DNA from 4 places in the Brenneria roseae subsp. americana genome. Region 3 is predicted to be linked to each of the others. Evidence: predicted binding sites of a transcription regulator. Region 3 holds the regulator's gene; each other region holds the start of a gene.
What was found. The regulator CRP, encoded in region 3, controls carbon source genes, mostly activating them, when cyclic AMP is high. The targets are predictions, from matches to a motif close to ATGTGANNNNNNTCACAT.
Positions count from the first base shown of each region.

Region 1: B4923_RS10705 (PTS mannitol transporter subunit IICBA) is a predicted target of CRP. The motif match lies at 2,239-2,256, and genes of this name have one in related genera.
Region 2: glpT (glycerol-3-phosphate transporter) is a predicted target of CRP. The motif match lies at 1,792-1,809, and genes of this name have one in related genera.
Region 4: B4923_RS09065 (arabinose ABC transporter substrate-binding protein) is a predicted target of CRP. The motif match lies at 2,541-2,558, and genes of this name have one in related genera.

Region 1 covers NZ_QDKJ01000007.1:107,817-112,468, forward strand. Annotated here, with positions in the region: gene B4923_RS10705 (PTS mannitol transporter subunit IICBA) at 54-1,961, opposite strand; gene B4923_RS10710 (DUF3053 domain-containing protein) at 2,345-3,049, opposite strand; gene B4923_RS10715 (helix-turn-helix domain-containing protein) at 3,410-4,387, shown strand; gene B4923_RS10720 (APC family permease) at 4,477-4,652, shown strand, end outside.
Region 2 covers NZ_QDKJ01000009.1:138,875-143,526, reverse strand. Annotated here, with positions in the region: gene glpQ (glycerophosphodiester phosphodiesterase) at 1-195, opposite strand, end outside; gene glpT (glycerol-3-phosphate transporter) at 270-1,619, opposite strand; gene glpA (anaerobic glycerol-3-phosphate dehydrogenase subunit A) at 1,928-3,598, shown strand; gene glpB (glycerol-3-phosphate dehydrogenase subunit GlpB) at 3,588-4,652, shown strand, end outside.
Region 3 covers NZ_QDKJ01000009.1:14,244-18,895, reverse strand. Annotated here, with positions in the region: gene B4923_RS12560 (aminodeoxychorismate synthase component II) at 1-323, shown strand, start outside; gene argD (bifunctional acetylornithine/succinyldiaminopimelate transaminase) at 443-1,669, shown strand; gene crp (cAMP-activated global transcriptional regulator CRP) at 1,743-2,375, opposite strand; gene B4923_RS12545 (OsmC family protein) at 2,694-3,095, shown strand; gene B4923_RS12540 (phosphoribulokinase) at 3,166-4,035, opposite strand; gene B4923_RS12535 (YheU family protein) at 4,158-4,394, opposite strand; gene B4923_RS12530 (hydrolase) at 4,391-4,652, opposite strand, start outside.
Region 4 covers NZ_QDKJ01000006.1:27,547-32,198, forward strand. Annotated here, with positions in the region: gene araA (L-arabinose isomerase) at 1-689, opposite strand, end outside; gene B4923_RS09060 (ribulokinase) at 740-2,425, opposite strand; gene B4923_RS09065 (arabinose ABC transporter substrate-binding protein) at 2,801-3,784, shown strand; gene araG (L-arabinose ABC transporter ATP-binding protein AraG) at 3,903-4,652, shown strand, end outside.

The DNA.
Region 1 (4,652 bases), on a different contig from region 3:
GGGTAAACCGGGAACGGCCAACGCATCTGCAACCTGAAAGATGACGGGTATAATCAGGCGTTCTTTTTACCGGACAGCAGGTCGAGTACATCCTGCACGTCGTGGGTATGCGCGAGACGATCAATCACCGCTTCGTCATCAAGCGCATTAGTCAGACTGGTGATCACCTGAATGTGTTCATTGTTACGGGCGGCGATACCGATGACCAGACGGGCCACCTCATTTTCTTCATCGCCGAAACGCACGCCATCAGGGTACTGGCAGAAAACCACGCCGGTTTTCAGTACCCGATCTTTCGCTTCAATCGTACCATGCGGTACCGCGATGGATTCACCCAGATACGTGGACGTCAGTTTCTCGCGATCCAGCATCGCTTCGACATATTCCGGTTCAACATAGCCACCTTTGACCAATTGCTCGCCCGCAAAGCGAATCGCCTGCTCTTTATCGGTCGCATGCTGATTGAGAAAGATATTCTCAGCACGCAGTTGGAACAGGTTTGACGACTCGGCAGTTGCGGCGGCAGGCGCGGCAGCAGACGGCGTGGCGCTTCCCTGCGCGGCAACCAGGCGGGTCGCCAGATCGCTATACAGGTTACTGTCGAGGAAATTGGTCAGCGAAATATGCTGAGCCTGTGGTGCATGCCGCATTGCCCGCTCAGTCAGATCGCGGTGGGTAATAACCAGATCGACATCGTCCGGCAGGCTATTAATCGCGCTGTTGGTGACGGAGATATTGGTCAGCCCGGCATCCTGCACCTTCTTGCGCAGCACCCCCGCGCCCATCGCGCTGGAGCCCATACCGGCATCACACGCCACGATGATTTTACGCACGGTGCTCAGATCACCGCTGATGCCCGTATTCACGCCGCCCTGCCCTTTGGCGGTGGCTTTCATTTCCTGCATACGGCGAGTCGCATCGCCCAGATCGTCTTCGCTCTTTTGCTTCATGCTCTTCAGCAGAATCACAGAAACGATGAAGGAAACAGCAAATGCCGCCGTAATCGCCGCAATGTTAGCGAAATACGCGCCTTTCGGCGTCATCGCCAGCACCGCCAGAATTGAACCCGGAGAAGCAGGAGAAACCAGACCGCCACCCAGAATGTTAAGGGTGAACACGCCGGTCATACCGCCCAGAATCACCGCAATAATCAGACGCGGGTTCATCAGGACATAAGGGAAATAAATTTCGTGAATCCCACCGAGGAAGTGGATGATCGCCGCGCCCGGTGCAGATTCTTTTGCATTGCCACGACCGAAGAACATGTAGGCCATCAATACGCCCATACCCGGACCTGGGTTGGCTTCGATCAGGAAGAAAATCGATTTTCCGGTTTCAGTAGCCTGTTGGATACCCAACGGCGAGAAGATACCGTGGTTAATGGCGTTGTTCAGGAACAGAATTTTTGCCGGTTCAACGAAAATCGACGTGAACGGCAGCAGGTTATTCTGCACCATCAGGTTAACGCCGGCCGCCAGTACATGGGAGAACACCTCGACCAGCGGACCGATAGCCAGGAATGCCAGAATAGCCAGCAACATGCCGAGGATACCGGCAGAGAAGTTGTTGACCAGCATTTCAAAACCACTTTTGATTTTGCCGTCAACCATTCTGTCGAAGCGCTTGATTGCCCAGCCGCCCAGCGGGCCAACAATCATCGCGCCCAGGAACATGGGAATATCCGTCCCGGCGATCACACCCATGGTCGTGATGGCACCCACCACGCCGCCGCGTTCACCAAAGACCAGACGGCCACCGGTATAACCGATCAGCAACGGCAGCAGATAGGTAATCATCGGACCGACGAGATTCGCCAGCGTCTCGTTGGGAATCCAGCCCGTAGGAATAAACAGCGCGGTAATAATACCCCAGGCGATGAATGCGCCAATATTGGGCATCACCATGTTGCTCAGAAAGCGGCCAAAATTTTGCACTTTGACCTTAAAGTCTGGTGAAAGCATAAAAACACACCCCTATTGAGACGCGCTGACAATAAGAGCGCGTGATAATTATCGTGAGACGCTGTGACAACCATTCATCACATGAACGTCCCCGTCTGTATTGCTATATGCAACGCGGACTCTAGCACGCTGTTTTCATACCGCAACTTCACGGCATAAACGTGACAAAAATCACACAACCACCCTACATTACCGCCACAAATAGGTGATTAACTTCACAAAAAAGCATTAAAAACGCCGAAATCCCACGCCGCCAGCCAGTATCCCTTGGCCATATTTGTGATACTAATCACATTTCAACTCATGCCATTTGTTTTGATTATGTGATTCTTATCACAATTTATTTTCACCCCCGCGCCCGTTTCCCCCTCAATCTGTCGAACTTACGGTGCGGCGGCGACACCCAGCGACGTTAGCGCGTTCGACAGGTTCTGCTGCTGCGCAGGTAACCCCGCTATCATGCCGTTGTACTGGGCCACCTGTTGCGGCGTATGGAAATGTACCTGGGCACCGTTGAAAACGACCTGATCGCCTTGCGCCTGCAAATAATCCCCCACCTGAATCAGGCTCTGGGCAAACGAAATCGCGCTGGGGATCAACGGCAGCAATATGTTGGTCGGCTGCGTCACAACGCGGTTATACAATCGATCATAGCCAACTTGTAATTCTTCCGGTTGTTTGAGCGCGCGGCGGGCATTATCCGCTTGCGCTTTTGCCGTCTGAATATGTTGCCCCAGCATATTTATGGCGCCGATAGACTGGCGGAGCGCGTCACGTTGAGACAGGAAATCTTCGGGGACGCGTATATGGGAAACCTGCGCCATCATTGGCGTCAGACTACCGGCTACGGCCTGATGAAACTGCTGGGAAAAGGTGGTCAGGATCGCGTAATCGTTGACAAAGGGCCCGAAATTCTTCTTTTGTTCTTCTGTCAATTCAGGCAGTTTTCCATCCTGTTGCAGTTGAACATTCTGCACGAAAACCGTAAAAGCTTTACGCTGATCGGCTTCGCTATCGCCACATCCCGCAATCTGCAATGCCATAAAAAATACGAAAACAGACCACAGCCAACGTGTGCGATATTCCATCACTCCTCTCATTCCATGCTCCTGTTTTTAGTATGTTCTGATCGTCCGGCTACGTTTAAGCATAGTCGGATCAATCCAGCTGTGCCGAGATGTTGTTCACTTACAAACCGGATGACACAAGATCGATGACAAAGGCGACATCAGCCTTACCTTAACTGCTTAAAAAATGAGCAAGCCTCTCTCTATGCTGGTGCACACGCCAGCGGTTCTTCCCGCGTTTTCCCGCGCAGGCAGGCTTCTTTCGAAGAATAACCGTTTAAAATCATTCACTCTGAATTTTTGCCAGATTTCGTTATTTGCATGGCGTAGTTCTTGCTTGTGATTGGTATCCACCTTCACACCTTCATTCAAGGGCAGATCATGGCACTCACGTCTCATTCAAGTTATCAGAATGCAAGTCATCGGAATGGATTTCGCTGTGCATCGCATATTCGGGAATTGGCTCAGCACAGCCAACTGCTGGCTGACTGGTCGCTCCGTTACGATCAGATATCCCAAGGCCGATTTGAGGGCAATATCAAAGAGGCCTGGATTGACGATATACAGTTTCATGAGGAGCAGCTATCTCAAGCGGTGTTTCAAAGCGGGAAAGGACGTGATGAGACGTTGTGTCTGGGCGTATTCAATATGTTGTCAGCTGAAGCACGCTGGATGGGCAAAAGCCTGACATTGCAGGATGTAACCTGGTCCTATAACGGCGGTGAGTTGATGTTGCAAACCCCCGATCGCTCCTCGATACAGGTACTGAGCATTCCGCTTTCACTGCTCCCTGACATTGCCAATGAGTTACCCAATGCAGTTTACTCTGTCAGAGACGATGCGCTGGCTTCACGTATCCGGCAACAAATCACCGCCACATTCAACAGCATCATCGATCATCCGCTTCAGATGGCCAGCCAGCAAGCCAGACAACATTTCAAAAGCGATCTCAGGGAACTGGTGTTCGCATTTTTTGATGTCGCCAACCGGCAAAATGCCACCATACGGCACTCGCAGCAAAAAGCGCAGCGCGTTGTCAGAAGTGCGCAGGAGGCATTGATTGAGAATCGGAGCATGCCGCTGACCATGGATGAACTGTGTCTGATGACGCATACATCACGACGCACCCTACAGAACTGTTTTGAGGTGGTGACGGGGCAAAGTCCGGCCGTGTTTCTCAAAAATATGCGGCTGAACGGCGTAAAAAGGACGCTGGTGACCAGCCGTGAGCCATTAAACATCAGCGATGTGGCGTCACAATGGGGATTCTGGCACCTGTCACAATTTACCGCAGACTACAAGCGTCTGTTTGGCGAGTTACCGTCTCAGACATTGAAAGCCATCCGTCGACTCAACTGAAGCGTGATGGAAAAGTTTGCCAGATTTCGATAACGGAAAAACGAAACGCATTCATAGACTGGCCATGAACCATCAGGAGGGACAGGAACATGGCACAGCATCATACTTATCCTCAAAAAGCGTATTCTCAACACGCTCAGTCTCAGCGACATAAGCTTCAGAAAGGCAGTCTTGGACTGTGGTCGATCATCTTCTTCGTCATTGCTGCCGCCTCCCCGCTAACCGGCGTGGTCGGTGGTTTACCCGTCGCATTTATGGTCGGCAA
Region 2 (4,652 bases), 120 kb from region 3:
GGTTAGTACCAGATCCTGCTCCAGATAATCCGCTCCCTGTGCGTAGGCCATGGCTTTGGCTGGCAGCGTATGCTCTGGTAGGTAACCGCTGGCGCCGCGGTGGGCGATAACGATTTTGCTGCTTTGTTCGGCAAGGGCGCCGAATGAGAAGGACAAGGCGATACTGGTGAGAAGTGATTTTACAACGTAGCTCATGCGGTCAAACCTCTTTCTGTTGAGAGACAGGCGGCGTCAGTAGACGCCGCCAGAGGGATGCTTACAAGACGGGATTATGCACGATTGGCTAATTCTTCTTTATGCTTTTTCTCACTGATCATCACCATCACCAGCAGCACAACGGCCAGTATGCTACCACCGATCATTACCATGAAGCCGCCGTCCCAGCCGAAGAAGTCGACGGTATAACCGACAATGGCGCTGGCCGCCACGGAGCCGCCAAGGTAACCGAACAGGCCGGTAAATCCGGCTGCGGTACCCGCGGCTTTTTTCGGCGCCAGTTCCAGTGCGTGCAGACCAATCAACATGACCGGGCCGTAAATCAGGAAACCGATGATAATCATGCAGGCCATGTCTACGTGCGGATTCCCTGCCGGGTTCATCCAGTAAACGATCGTTGCGATGGTGACCAGCACCATAAAGAACACGCCGGTCGCCCCACGGTTGCCTTTGAAGACCTTATCGGACATCCAGCCGCAGAGCAGCGTGCCGGGAATACCGGCATATTCGTAGAGGAAATACGCCCAGGACGATCTATCCAGTGCAAAATGTTTCACTTCTTTCAAATAGGTTGGCGACCAGTCAAGGATACCGTAGCGCAGCAGGTAGACGAATACGTTGGCAATGGCGATATACCACAGCAGTTTGTTGGGGAAAACGTACTGCATGAAGATTTGCTTCGCCGTCAGCTCTTCTTCTGCTTTTTCATCGTAATCAATAGGATAATCGTTTTTATACTCTTCAATCGGCGGCAGGCCGCAGGATTGTGGCGTGTCACGCATCAGAGCAAAGGCAATCAGTGCAACCAGAATGGCGGCAAACGCCGGCATGTATAACGCCGCTTTCCAATCGTTAAACCAGGCCATACCCAGCAGGAACAGCAGCGGTGGCAGACCGCCCCCGACGTTGTGCGCGCAGTTCCAGATGGAAACGATACTGCCGCGTTCTTTCTGAGACCACCAGTGAACCATGGTGCGTCCACACGGAGGCCATCCCATTCCCTGAAACCAGCCGCACAGGAACAAGAGAACGAACATTACCGCAATGCTTGACGTTGCCCAGGGGACGAAGCCCATGAACAGCATGACGGAAGCCGCCAGAATCAATCCCGCAGGCAGGAAGACGCGAGGGTTTGAACGGTCGGATACGGAACCCATGATGAATTTGGAAAAACCATAGGCAATTGAGATCCCGGATAACGCAAAGCCAAGATCCCCACGGGAAAAGCCCTGTTCGATCAGGTAAGGCATTGCCAGCGTGAAGTTTTTACGTACCAGATAGTAGGCGGCGTAGCCAAAAAATATCCCCATGAAAATCTGCCAGCGCAGGCGGCGATAGACAGGATCAATGTGATCTTCTGCCATTCTCGGCTGGTGGGCCGCAGGCCTAAAAATACTCAGCATAGATATCTCCAATGCGAAAGAAAACGACAATTTATTGTTCTATTACGAACGTAATTGTAGTGAGTAAATCGGTGGTTATTTGTGAGTCAAGGCTCAAATGTTACGTTTTTATGACAGCGTGACATTTTTTGTGTGCATGTTAACAGAACTGAGAGAGTTGAAGGCGTGATTTTAGTGAGTTAAATCACATTTACGGTCTTTCATTATCTATTAATTTTCGTTTTTTGTTCGTTTTTGCTCTTTATCAAACATTAACCTTATATTTTATGTCCCAATAGCAACATACAATGAGCGTCTGGGGCGAGAACATGATGCAGAAGAAAGGGGCATACCGGGAAACCGATGTCGTTATCATTGGCGGCGGCGCGACAGGAGCCGGCATTGCGCGAGATTGTGCATTACGTGGGTTGCGCTGTCTGTTGCTGGAGCGTCACGATATGGCTACGGGCGCCACCGGGCGTAATCACGGTTTGCTGCACAGCGGGGCGCGTTATGCCGTGACGGATGGCGAATCCGCACGCGAATGTATTGAAGAAAATACCATTCTTCGCCGTATTGCCCGCCACTGTATTGAACCCACCGATGGCCTGTTCCTGACGCTGCCGGAAGATGATCTTGCCTGGCAGAGCCAGTTTATTACGGCCTGCCAGCAGGCGGGAATCAATGCGCAGGCCATTGATCCGCAGGAAGCGCTGCGGCTGGAACCGGCGGCCAACCCAACCTTGATCGGTGCGGTGCGGGTGCCTGACGGCACCGTGGACCCTTTCCGGCTGACGACGGCCAATATGGTTGACGCCTGTGAGCACGGCGCGATCGTCCTGACATATCATGAAGTTATTGGTTTAATTCGTCAGGGCGATCGCATTACCGGCGTACGCGTTTTCGACCATAAAAATTCGACTGAAACAGAGATATACGCTCAGATTGTGGTGAATGCGGCCGGGATCTGGGGACAGCATATTGCCGAATATGCCGACCTGCGGGTGCGTATGTTTCCGGCCAAAGGCGCCTTGCTGATCTTGGGACATCGTATTAACAACATGGTCATCAACCGCTGCCGCAAGCCTGCGGACGCCGATATTCTGGTGCCGGGCGATACGATTTCCCTGATTGGCACGACCTCAACTCGCGTCGATTACGACCAAATTGACAATATGACGGTGACTCCTGATGAAGTTGACACCCTGATCCGTGAAGGCAGCATGCTGGCGCCGCAGCTGGCGACCACGCGTATCTTGCGCGCTTATGCCGGCGTGCGCCCGTTGGTTGCGAACGACAGCGACCCGAGTGGACGGAGCGTGAGCCGTGGCATTGTGCTGCTAGACCACGCCAGCCGCGATGGACTGGAAGGATTTATCACCATTACGGGCGGCAAGCTGATGACGTATCGGCTGATGGCCGAATGGGCCACGGACAAAATTTGCGAAAAGCTGGGCCACAACGTTGCCTGTTCCACTGCCCAGAGAGCGCTGCCGGGCTCCGAGCCCACCGGAGAGCGACGCCGGTCGGCTCAATCTACGACAAAGCCCACGGATGACAAACAACTGTCGGCGCCGCTGCGAGGATCGGCGATTTATCGTCACGGCGATCGCGCCGGGCGTTTGATCTCGGGGGAGCGTCTGGATAGCAGTCTGGTCTGCGAATGTGAAGCGGTCACCGCAGGTGAAGTGCGCTATGCGGTGGAATCGCTACAGGTGAATAACCTGATTGATTTACGCCGGCGTACCCGGGTAGGTATGGGAACGTGTCAGGGCGAGCTGTGCGCGTGTCGGGCCGCAGGGTTGCTATGCCGCCTGGGACAATCGACGCCGGAGCAATCCATTATCCAACTCAGCCAGTTTCTGAATGAACGCTGGAAAGGCATTCGCCCGGTGGCCTGGGGCAATACGCTGCGCGAAAGCGAATTTACCAACTGGGTATATCAGGGGCTGTGCGGCTTGACGGCCGATGACGGTCAGGAGGAACACCATGCGGTATGACGTAGTCATTATTGGCGGCGGACTGGCGGGGTTAACCTGTGGCATTCGGTTGTCTGAATTGGGAAAACGTTGTGCGATTGTCAGCGCCGGACAAAGCGCGTTGCATTTCTCTTCCGGCGCGTTGGATTTGCTCTCTTGCCTGCCAGATGGCCGCGCGGTAAGTCAGCCATTGAGTGCTTTGACCGAACTGACCCGATTGGCTCCCCAACATCCTTATTCGCGTATCGGCGCCGAACGTATCACGGCATTACTGCCTGAAGCGGAAGCGTTATTAAGCCGTTCTGATATCGCGGTGCTGGGGGATTATCGTCAGAATCATCAACGCATGACGCCTCTGGGCAAGTTTCGTCCCTGCTGGCTCAGCCCTGCCGACAGCGTCACCTGCGGATTGTCTGAAGCCCTGCATTGGGAAAGGCCGTTGATTGCCGGCATTGAAGGTTTTCTTGATTTTCAATCCCGTATTGTGGCGGGGGCATTGCAGGCTCAGGGTATTGCGGCCCGCAGTGATGATTTAAAGCTGCCGGTGCTGGATCGTTTACGTCACAACCCCAGTGAATTTCGGTCGGTGAATATCGCTCGTGTATTGGATCAGCCGGAGAATCTGCCGGCATTGATCGATGAACTGACGATGCTGGCCAACGGTAATGACGCGATCGTTATGCCTGCCTGTCTGGGGCTGGAAAATGTATCGGTGATGACGGAGCTGCGTAATGCGCTTGGCAAACCTGTGCAGCTGTTGCCGACGTTGCCGCCATCATTGTTGGGATTGCGTTTGCATCAGGCGCTATCTCGTCGTTTTCGCCAACTGGGCGGCATAGTGATGCCGGGCGACAGAGTGGAGCGTGCCGACCTGACCTCCCATGAGGCGGTGCTGTATACCCACAATCACGGGGATATCCCGCTGCGCGCGGCCCAGGTTGTATTGGCCAGCGGCAGTTTTTTCAGTAATGGCCTGGTGGCGCAATTCGACCAGATCGCTGAGCCGGTATTCGGGTTGGATGTGCGTTTTGACGCACGTCGCGAATGCTGGAGTCAACAAGATGTCTTTGCCGCC
Region 3 (4,652 bases):
TGGGGCAGGCATTTGGCGCGCGCGTTGTACGGGCAAGACAGGTCATGCATGGTAAAACCTCTCTCATCACCCATAACAAGACGGGGGTTTTTTCCGGATTGTCTCAGCCACTGACGGTGACGCGCTACCACTCGCTGGTCATTGAGGCGGACTCGTTGCCTGACTGCTTTGAGGTGACGGCCTGGAGCGAGTGCGACGGTGAACGCGATGAGATCATGGGAATTCGACACCGGGCACTGCCATTGGAAGGAGTACAGTTCCATCCTGAAAGCATACTTAGTCAGCAGGGGCATCAGTTTCTGGATAATTTCCTTAAAATCTAATCGTATAGCAAGTAATTGCCCGGCGTTGGTGATTTAATATTGCCTGAATTTGATTTTTTATGCATATTTAATGACTATATTTTCATTCGGAACAATGGGATATCAGAGCGGGGCAGCAAATGGCTACAGAGAACAAAGCAGTAACGAGAGAAACTCACGATAAAGTGATTCTGCCGGTTTATGCACCAGCGCAGTTTGTGCCGGTGAAAGGTAAGGGAAGCCGGGTATGGGATCAGCAAGGGCGGGAATATATTGATTTCTCTGGCGGTATTGCGGTTACCGCGCTTGGCCATTGCCATCCTGCTCTGGTTGCCGCGTTGAAACAGCAGGGAGAACAGCTGTGGCACACCAGCAATATTTTTACCAATGAGCCGGCGCTACGTCTTGCCAGCAAGCTGATTCATGCGACCTTTGCCGATCGGGTATTTTTTGCTAACTCCGGGGCCGAGGCAAACGAAGCGGCTTTTAAACTGGCGCGCCACTATGCGATCAAACGCCATAGCCCATATAAAACCAAGATTATTGCGTTTTATAACGCGTTCCATGGAAGAACGTTATTCACCGTCTCGGTTGGCGGGCAGGCAAAATATGCCGACGGTTTTGGACCCAAACCCGCGGATATCGTGCATGTGCCTTTTAACGATCTGGCGGCGGTCAAAGCGGTGATGGATGACCACACCTGTGCGGTTGTGCTGGAACCGGTGCAGGGCGAGGGCGGAATCATGCCTGCCACGCCGGAGTTTCTGCAAGGCGTGCGTGAATTGTGCGATCGGCATAAGGCGCTATTGGTTTTTGATGAAGTGCAAAGTGGAATGGGCAGAACGGGCAAACTGTTTACCTATATGTATTACGGTATTACGCCGGATATCCTGACCACGGCGAAAGCGTTGGGCGGCGGTTTCCCGATCAGTGCGATGCTGACGACCGAAGACATTGCCTCTGTGATGACGGTCGGCGTACACGGTACGACCTATGGCGGTAACCCTCTGGCTTGCGCCGTGGCGGAAGCGGCGCTGGATACGATCAATACGCCAGCAGTGTTGGCGGGGGTGGCGGAGCGTCACGATCGATTTATCAGTGCGTTGGAAAAGATTAACCATCAGTACGGTATTTTCGAGCAGGTTCGTGGCATGGGCTTATTGTTGGGCGCTGAACTGAAACCGGAATGGCATGGGCGGGCAGGCGACTTTTTAGCCGCAGCCGCGGAACAAGGGGTGATGGTGCTGATGGCGGGACCAAATGTGATTCGCTTTGTACCTTCGCTGATTATTGAGGAGCAGGATATCGAACAAGGAATGGCGAAGTTTGCGAAAGCCGTTGAGCAAGTGGTTAATGCCGCAGGTTAATGTGTCATTGCCCTGAAATCATTAAAAAAGCGTGAAGTTGCCTTCACGCTTTTTTTGTCGGGTTAAGTAGGATTTAACGAGTGCCGTAAACGACAATCGTTTTGCCATGTGCGGAGATCAGGTTCTGGTCTTCCAACATTTTTAGAATGCGGCCCACGGTTTCACGCGAACAGCCAACAATTTGTCCAATTTCCTGACGGGTAATTTTTATTTGCATGCCATCCGGATGCGTCATGGCATCGGGTTGTTTCGCCAGGTTCAACAACGTTTGAGCAATACGGCCTGTCACATCAAGAAAAGCCAAGTTACCGACTTTTTCCGACGTAACCTGCAGACGGCTCGCCATTTGTGCGGACAGACGCATGAGGATATCTGGATTGACCTGAATCAGCTGCCGGAATTTCTTGTAAGAAATTTCAGCGACTTCACAAGCCGTTTTTGCCCGTACCCAGGCACTGCGCTCCTGACCTTCTTCAAACAGGCCAAGCTCGCCGATAAAATCTCCCTGATTGAGATAAGAGAGAATCATTTCTTTGCCTTCTTCATCTTTGATTAGCACTGCGACAGAGCCTTTCACGATGTAGTAAAGCGTTTCTGCTTTTTCACCCTGGTGAATAAGCGTGCTCTTCGATGGATACTTATGGATATGGCAATGAGAAAGGAACCATTCGAGAGTTGGGTCTGTTTGCGGTTTGCCGAGAACCATTCGCTATCATCCTCTGTTGTAATTCACTGCGCAAATCACAGGGCTCAGAGTTCCCTGTACGGCGTGGTTACTGCTAAAAAATCAAAATCCGTGTGAGCAGAATGACGTCAGGGAATATACTGGAACCTGATATCTGGCGACGCCATCATCTTCCTTGTATCTGAGTTTGTCCAGAAAAGGCAGATTCTATTCTCGTTTTTAACACAGCTTGAAGGAAGTGTCTTGTGTTGTCTCGCTTCAGCATGATAAAGCTCCGGTTATTGGATGTTTTTGTATAGTAACAGTATAAAATTTCAAAAATTTTTTAATGGAGGCACCATGCAGGCACGGGTTAAATGGGTTGAAGGCTTAACGTTTCTTGGCGAATCCTCATCAGGGCATCAGATTCTGATGGATGGTAATGCGGGTGATAAGGCGCCGAGTCCGATGGAAATGGTTTTGATGTCGGTTGGTGGTTGTAGCGCGATTGATGTCGTGTCGATTTTGCAAAAAGGACGTCACAATGTTGTCGATTGTGAAGTGAAATTGACTTCAGAACGGAGAACGGAAGCCCCGCGTCTGTTTACCCATATTAATCTGCATTTCATCGTGACGGGAAAAGGGCTGACCGATCAAGCGGTAGAACGAGCCGTGGCGCTGTCAGCCGAGAAATACTGCTCTGTTGCATTGATGTTGGGTCAGTCCGTTGAAGTCACGCACAGCCATGAGGTTGGGGGGTAACCTTCGCCCTAACTGATATGCTTGCGATCGTGGTGGCGCGATGCGCTTCATTTATCGTGCCGCCGCGGGCTTATTCGATCTTTTTCCCTTCCAGCAGTCGTTGTACCAGCGGCGCCATGATTAACTCCATCGCCAGCCCCATTTTTCCACCAGGGACAACCAGCGTATTGATATGAGAAATGAATGACCCTTGCAACATGGCGAGCAGATAAGGGTAATCAATATTATCCAGTCCCTGAAAGTGAATCACTACGAAGCTCTCATCCAGCGAAGGAATGGACTTGGCAGCAAACGGGTTGGACGTATCCACGGTGGGAACGCGCTGGAAGTTAATATGCGTGCGTGAAAACTGCGGTGTGATATAGGTAATGTAATCTTCCATGGAACGCACGACGGAATCCATGACGGCTTCGCGTGAATGCCCGCGTTCATTGACATCACGAATCAGTTTTTGAATCCATTCGAGGTTGACGATGGGCACCACGCCCACCAGCAGGTCAACGTGCTGAGCCACATTGTGCTGGTCAGTAACCACTCCGCCATGCAGGCCTTCATAAAACAGCACATCGGTCGGTGCCGGCATGGGTTCCCACGGCGTGAATGTGCCGGGAACCTGATTGTAGGGAATGGCTTCGTCATAGGTGTGAAGGTATTTACGGGTTTGCCCCTGACCATGCTGGCCATATTCAATGAATGACTGTTCCAGCAAGCTGAAATCATTGGCTTCAGGGCCAAAGTAGCTGATATGCCGGCCAAGATCGCGCGCTTTGCGAATGGCCATATCCATTTCCGGACGGGTATAACGATGAAAACTATCCCCTTCAAGCTGGGCGGCCCGCATGTTTAACTGCTGAAAAATTTTACGGAACGCCAGACTGGTGGTAGTGGTTCCCGCACCGCTGGAGCCGGTGACAGCAATAATTGGATGTTTATGTGACATGAGACGCGTAACTCCGTGATGGTGGCGCTCATCCGCATCTCCATCACAGAGACCGAGCGTCATCAAAAAAGGGAACGGATATCCATTGTTTTATATACATGGCTTTTAGCATGTTTATTCGTTCAATACGAGTGATGCTCACCGACGTTAAATTGGCCGCGAGGCATGATGTTGATGGTTTCATGCAATTCAGACCAGACCAGCACGACTTCGCCAGATTCCAACTGCCGGCGAACGTCAGCGACTTTTTGCGCCAGCGAGCGTTCCTCCTCGCCGTAGTCGGTTCCCTCTCGCAGCACGAAAGATTCGATGAGGTTATCCAGCGTTTCAGGATCGAGTTGTTGCCAGGGAATAATCACGATTCTTTTCCAAAATAAAGAGATCCAGAAAAAACATTATCCAGAAACGGGGTAAGCCAACTCGGAATACGCTGTTCAAGCCACATTTCCGGCTTCAGAAACGATCCGCCGACAAAACCCACATGTCCGCCATAATCCGTCAGTTGATATTCAATATTAGACGGTAACTGGGAAAAATCGGGAATAACATCTTCGGTCATGAACGGATCGTCTTTTGCCTGAATAATCAGTAGCGGCTTTCGTATCTGCGGCAGCAGG
Region 4 (4,652 bases), on a different contig from region 3:
ATCAGCGTATCGATATCACCTTTGGAGACCGCATCGACAACGGCAACCAAATCGCCCAACCCCCAGGCGCTAACGGAGTAACCGAACTGAATCTGCGCCCCGACTTTATCGCCCTCGGTGACGGCCACTTCGCGCATGTTGTCACCAAAACGCGCCAGCTTCAGCTGTTTGCTTTCCTGAATCGCCGCGGCGACGCGCATCCACTTGGCGATGCGCTGGTGCGCGTTTTTATCCTGCCAGTGCCCGACCACCACCTGATGCGCCTGATGCATCCGTGCCCCGATAAACCCGAATTCACGGCCGCCGTGCGCCGTCTGATTCAGGTTCATAAAATCCATATCCATGGTGTCCCACGGGATTTCGGCGTTGAACTGGGTATGGAATTGCAGCAGCGGTTTATGAAGGATACGGAGTCCGCCAATCCACATCTTGGCCGGAGAAAACGTGTGCAACCAGGTGAGCAGGCCAATACAGTTATCCTGATAGTTCGCATCGCGACACAGGGATGTGATTTCGTCCGGTGTTTTCACCAGGGGTTTCAACACCAGTTTAACGGGCAGACCGCCGTCCTGATTCAGACCCGCGACGACTCTTTCCGCATTCTCTTTTACCTGCTGTAAGGTTTCTGGTCCGTAAAGGTGCTGGCTGCCGATAACAAACCAGACTTCAAGCTGCTTAAAATGATCCATGATGACTCCTGTTTCGGTATCCCCGCGCAGGGGAAGAAAATAATCGATGATTAAGCTTCTGCCTTGGCTTTCGGGTTGTAAGCGGGTTCAGCCACGTGACACCACTGCTGGTAACGCTCATAAAGCTGCTGATAGCGGGCCACGCGTTGGCTATCCGGCATCAGCGTGCGTTCAATACTGCTGGCCATATGGCGTTGTGCCGTCGGAATATCGGCATGTTCACCCGCGGCGACGGCGGCGAAAATGGCTGCACCCAACGCACAGCACTGATCGGAAGCAACGATTTGCAACGGGCGATTCATGACATCGGTGCAAACCTGCATGATGGTGGGGGATTTACGTGCGATACCGCCCAACGCAAGAATGTTCTCAACCGGGACGCCCTGGTTTTCAAAACACTCCATGATGGCGCGAGCGCCGAAAGCGGTGGCGGCAATGAAGCCGCCAAACAGCGTTGGCGCGTCGGTGCCGAGATTGAGATCGGTGATCACGCCTTTTAACCGCTGATTCGCAAACGGCGTTCTGCGTCCGTTAAACCAGTCGAGGACAACGGGCAGATGATCCAGCGTTGGATTCTCGGCCCATGCCTGCGTGAGTCGTTCAAGCAGTTTACTTTCCGTGGCCTGTAGTGGCGCATTGAGTTCGGGATAATCTTTGATGGCCTGTTGCAAAGACCAGTTCAACAGACGGCCAAACCAGGCATACATATCACCGAAAGCGGACTGTCCTGCTTCCAGCCCGATATAGCCGGGCACCACGCTGCCATCCACCTGACCGCAGATCCCTGCGATTGTGCGATCGGCAATACGGGACTCATCGGCGATCAAAATGTCGCAGGTGGAGGTGCCGATGACCTTAACCAGCGTATAAGGCTGCGCGCCGGCGCCAACGGTGCCGACATGACAGTCAAACGCGCCGCCCGCAATCGTCACGCTGTCCGGCAAACCAAGCCGCTGCGCCCATTCGGGGGTGAGGGTGCCGACCGGCAGATCGGCTGTCCAGGTTTCGGTAAACATCGGGTATTGCAAACGTTCGGTCAGGCAGGGGGAAAGGGCGTGCAGAAAATCTTTGGGCGGCAAACCGCCCCAGTCAGGATGCCAGAGTGACTTGTGACCGGCGCTACAGCGCCCGCGTTTGATGTTCTCTGGCGCCACCGTACCGGAAAGCAGGGCGGGAACCCAATCACATAATTCGATCCAGGAGACGGCGGCCTGGCGGACCTGCGCATCTTCACGTGATACGTGCAGGATTTTCGCCCAAAACCATTCGGAAGAATAGACGCCGCCAATATAGCGGGTGTAATCCGGAAATGGTCCGCGGCGACACAGCGTGTTGATCGCTTCGGCTTCTTCTATCGCCGTGTGATCTTTCCACAAGACAAACATCGCATTGGGGTTATCGGCGAATTCGGGACGCAGCGCCAGAATCTGTCCCTGTTCATCTATCGGCGCCGGCGTCGAACCGGTGGAGTCGACACCGATCCCGATAACCTGCTGACGCTGTTCTGCCGTCAGCAGCCCGACAACGACCCGGATGGCCTGTTCCAGCGATTCGATGTAGTCCAGCGGATGATGTCGGAACTGGTTGTTGGCGGGCTGGCAATACTTGCCTTCACGCCAGCGAGGGTAATAGACCACTTCTGTTGCTAATTCCTGCCCGGACTGGCAATCAACGGCCAGCGCGCGCACCGAATCGCTGCCGAAATCGAGGCCAATAGTAATCGCACCCGCACTCATCGTTTCGCTCCTGTTAATCCTGCTTTTTATTGTTGTTAACAATAGGCAGGGGATAAGTCAGGGCGTGAGGAGCCGTTAGCTGGAAGTATGTATTTTTCTGTCACCAGCAGTCATTTTGTGATGGTGGTCAAAAGTTAATAACTGGTTAAATTTGCTAAATGTATGCACAAACCTGTCGTTGTTACGGTATGTGATAGCGCTCTATATTCTTGATGAAAATACCGGTTAAAACATAGAGCGTCTGAATGTTGCTGAGTAAAGGAATGATGCTAAGTCTGTGTTTTTCCTTTATCCAGACTGAAATTGCCCTACCGAGAACGATGATATACATCAGCCTGGCTGACGTATAAAAAGATAAATATATCGGAGAACATCATGCATAAATTCACTAAGGTGCTGGCAACGATCGGGCTGGCTGCCGTTATGTCACAATCGGCTATCGCCGAAACATTGAAACTGGGATTTCTGGTAAAGCAACCGGAAGAACCTTGGTTTCAGACTGAATGGAAGTTTGCTGATAAAGCAGGAAAAGATCTCGGTTTTGATGTGATTAAAATTGCGGTTCCCGATGGGGAAAAAACCCTTAATGCTATCGACAGTCTGGCGGCCAGCGGGGCGAAAGGTTTTGTTATCTGTACGCCCGATCCCAAGTTGGGGCCAGCCATTGTCGCCAAAGCACGTAGTTACGATTTGAAGGTTATCGCGGTGGACGATCAGTTTGTCAACGCCAAAGGTGAGCCGATGGACACGGTGCCGCTGGTCATGATGGCCGCAACCAAAATCGGTGAGCGTCAAGGTCAGGAACTGTGGAAAGAAATGAACAATCGCGGCTGGAAGGTGGAAGAAACCGCCGTCATGGCCATTACGGCAAATGAGTTGGATACCGCGCGCCGCCGTACCAGCGGTTCGATGGAAGCCCTGAAAGCCGCCGGTTTCCCGGAACAGCAAATCTATCAGGTCCCTACCAAATCCAACGATATCCCCGGCGCGTTTGATGCCGCTAACTCCATGCTGGTTCAGCACGCCAAAGTGAAAAACTGGCTGATTGTGGGCATGAACGACAACACCGTATTGGGCGGCGTTCGGGCGACCGAAGGTCAGGGTTTTAAAGCCGCAAATGTGATTGGCATCGGCATCAATGGCGTGGACGCGGTGAGCGAGCTGTCCAAAGCTCAGGCCACCGGCTTCTATGGTTCACTGCTGCCAAGTCCGGATATTCACGGATATAAGAGTATCCAGATGCTGAACGAGTGGGTGACCAAGGGCGTTGAGCCGGAAAAATTCACCGAAGTTACCGACGTGGTGTTGATTACCCGTGAAAACTTCAAGGTCGAACTGGAGAAAAAAGGGCTGATGTAAGTCGGGTGGGACAAGGATGTCCGTGCGTTTACCCATAAATGTGATTCAACCCGCCAAAGCATGGCGGAATCGAAACCCACTGGCGTTATCGCCGGTGGTTAACCATGAGGAAACGGACATGACAGCACAGTCACCCTATTTGTCGTTTCATGGAATTGGTAAAGAGTTTCCCGGTGTCAAGGCGCTTTCAGATATCAGTTTTTCCTGCCAGGCCGGGCAGATCCATGCATTGATGGGGGAAAACGGGGCGGGTAAATCCACGTTGCTGAAAATTCTGAGTGGTAACTATGCCCCCTCGGCCGGGGAAATTCATATTCAGGATACGCCGGTTCAATTCAATAACACGATGGACGCCCTGAATGCCGGAGTGGCGATTATTTATCAGGAATTACATCTGGTTCCGGAAATGACGGTTGCGGAAAACATCTATCTTGGTCAGTTGCCGCACAAATACGGCATGGTCAATTATTCTCTGCTGCGTTATGAGGCCAAACTGCAACTTGAACACCTGGGGTTGGATCTTGATCCGGATACCCCGCTGAAATACCTGTCTATCGGGCAGTGGCAAATGGTGGAAATCGCCAAGGCGCTGGCCCGCAATGCCAAAATTATTGCGTTTGACGAACCAACCAGTTCGCTCTCGGCCCGTGAAATAGAACAGCTATTCCGGGTTATTAAAGAGTTGCGCAGTGAAGGGCGAGTCATTCTGTATGTTTCACACCGAATGGAAGAAATCTTCGCTCTGAGTGATGCGATTACCGTGTTTAAAGATGGCCGCTATGTGCGCACGTTTGACGATATGCAGCAGGTAAACCATGAATCGCTGGTACAAGCCATGGTGGGACGCGACCTGGGGGATATCTATGGT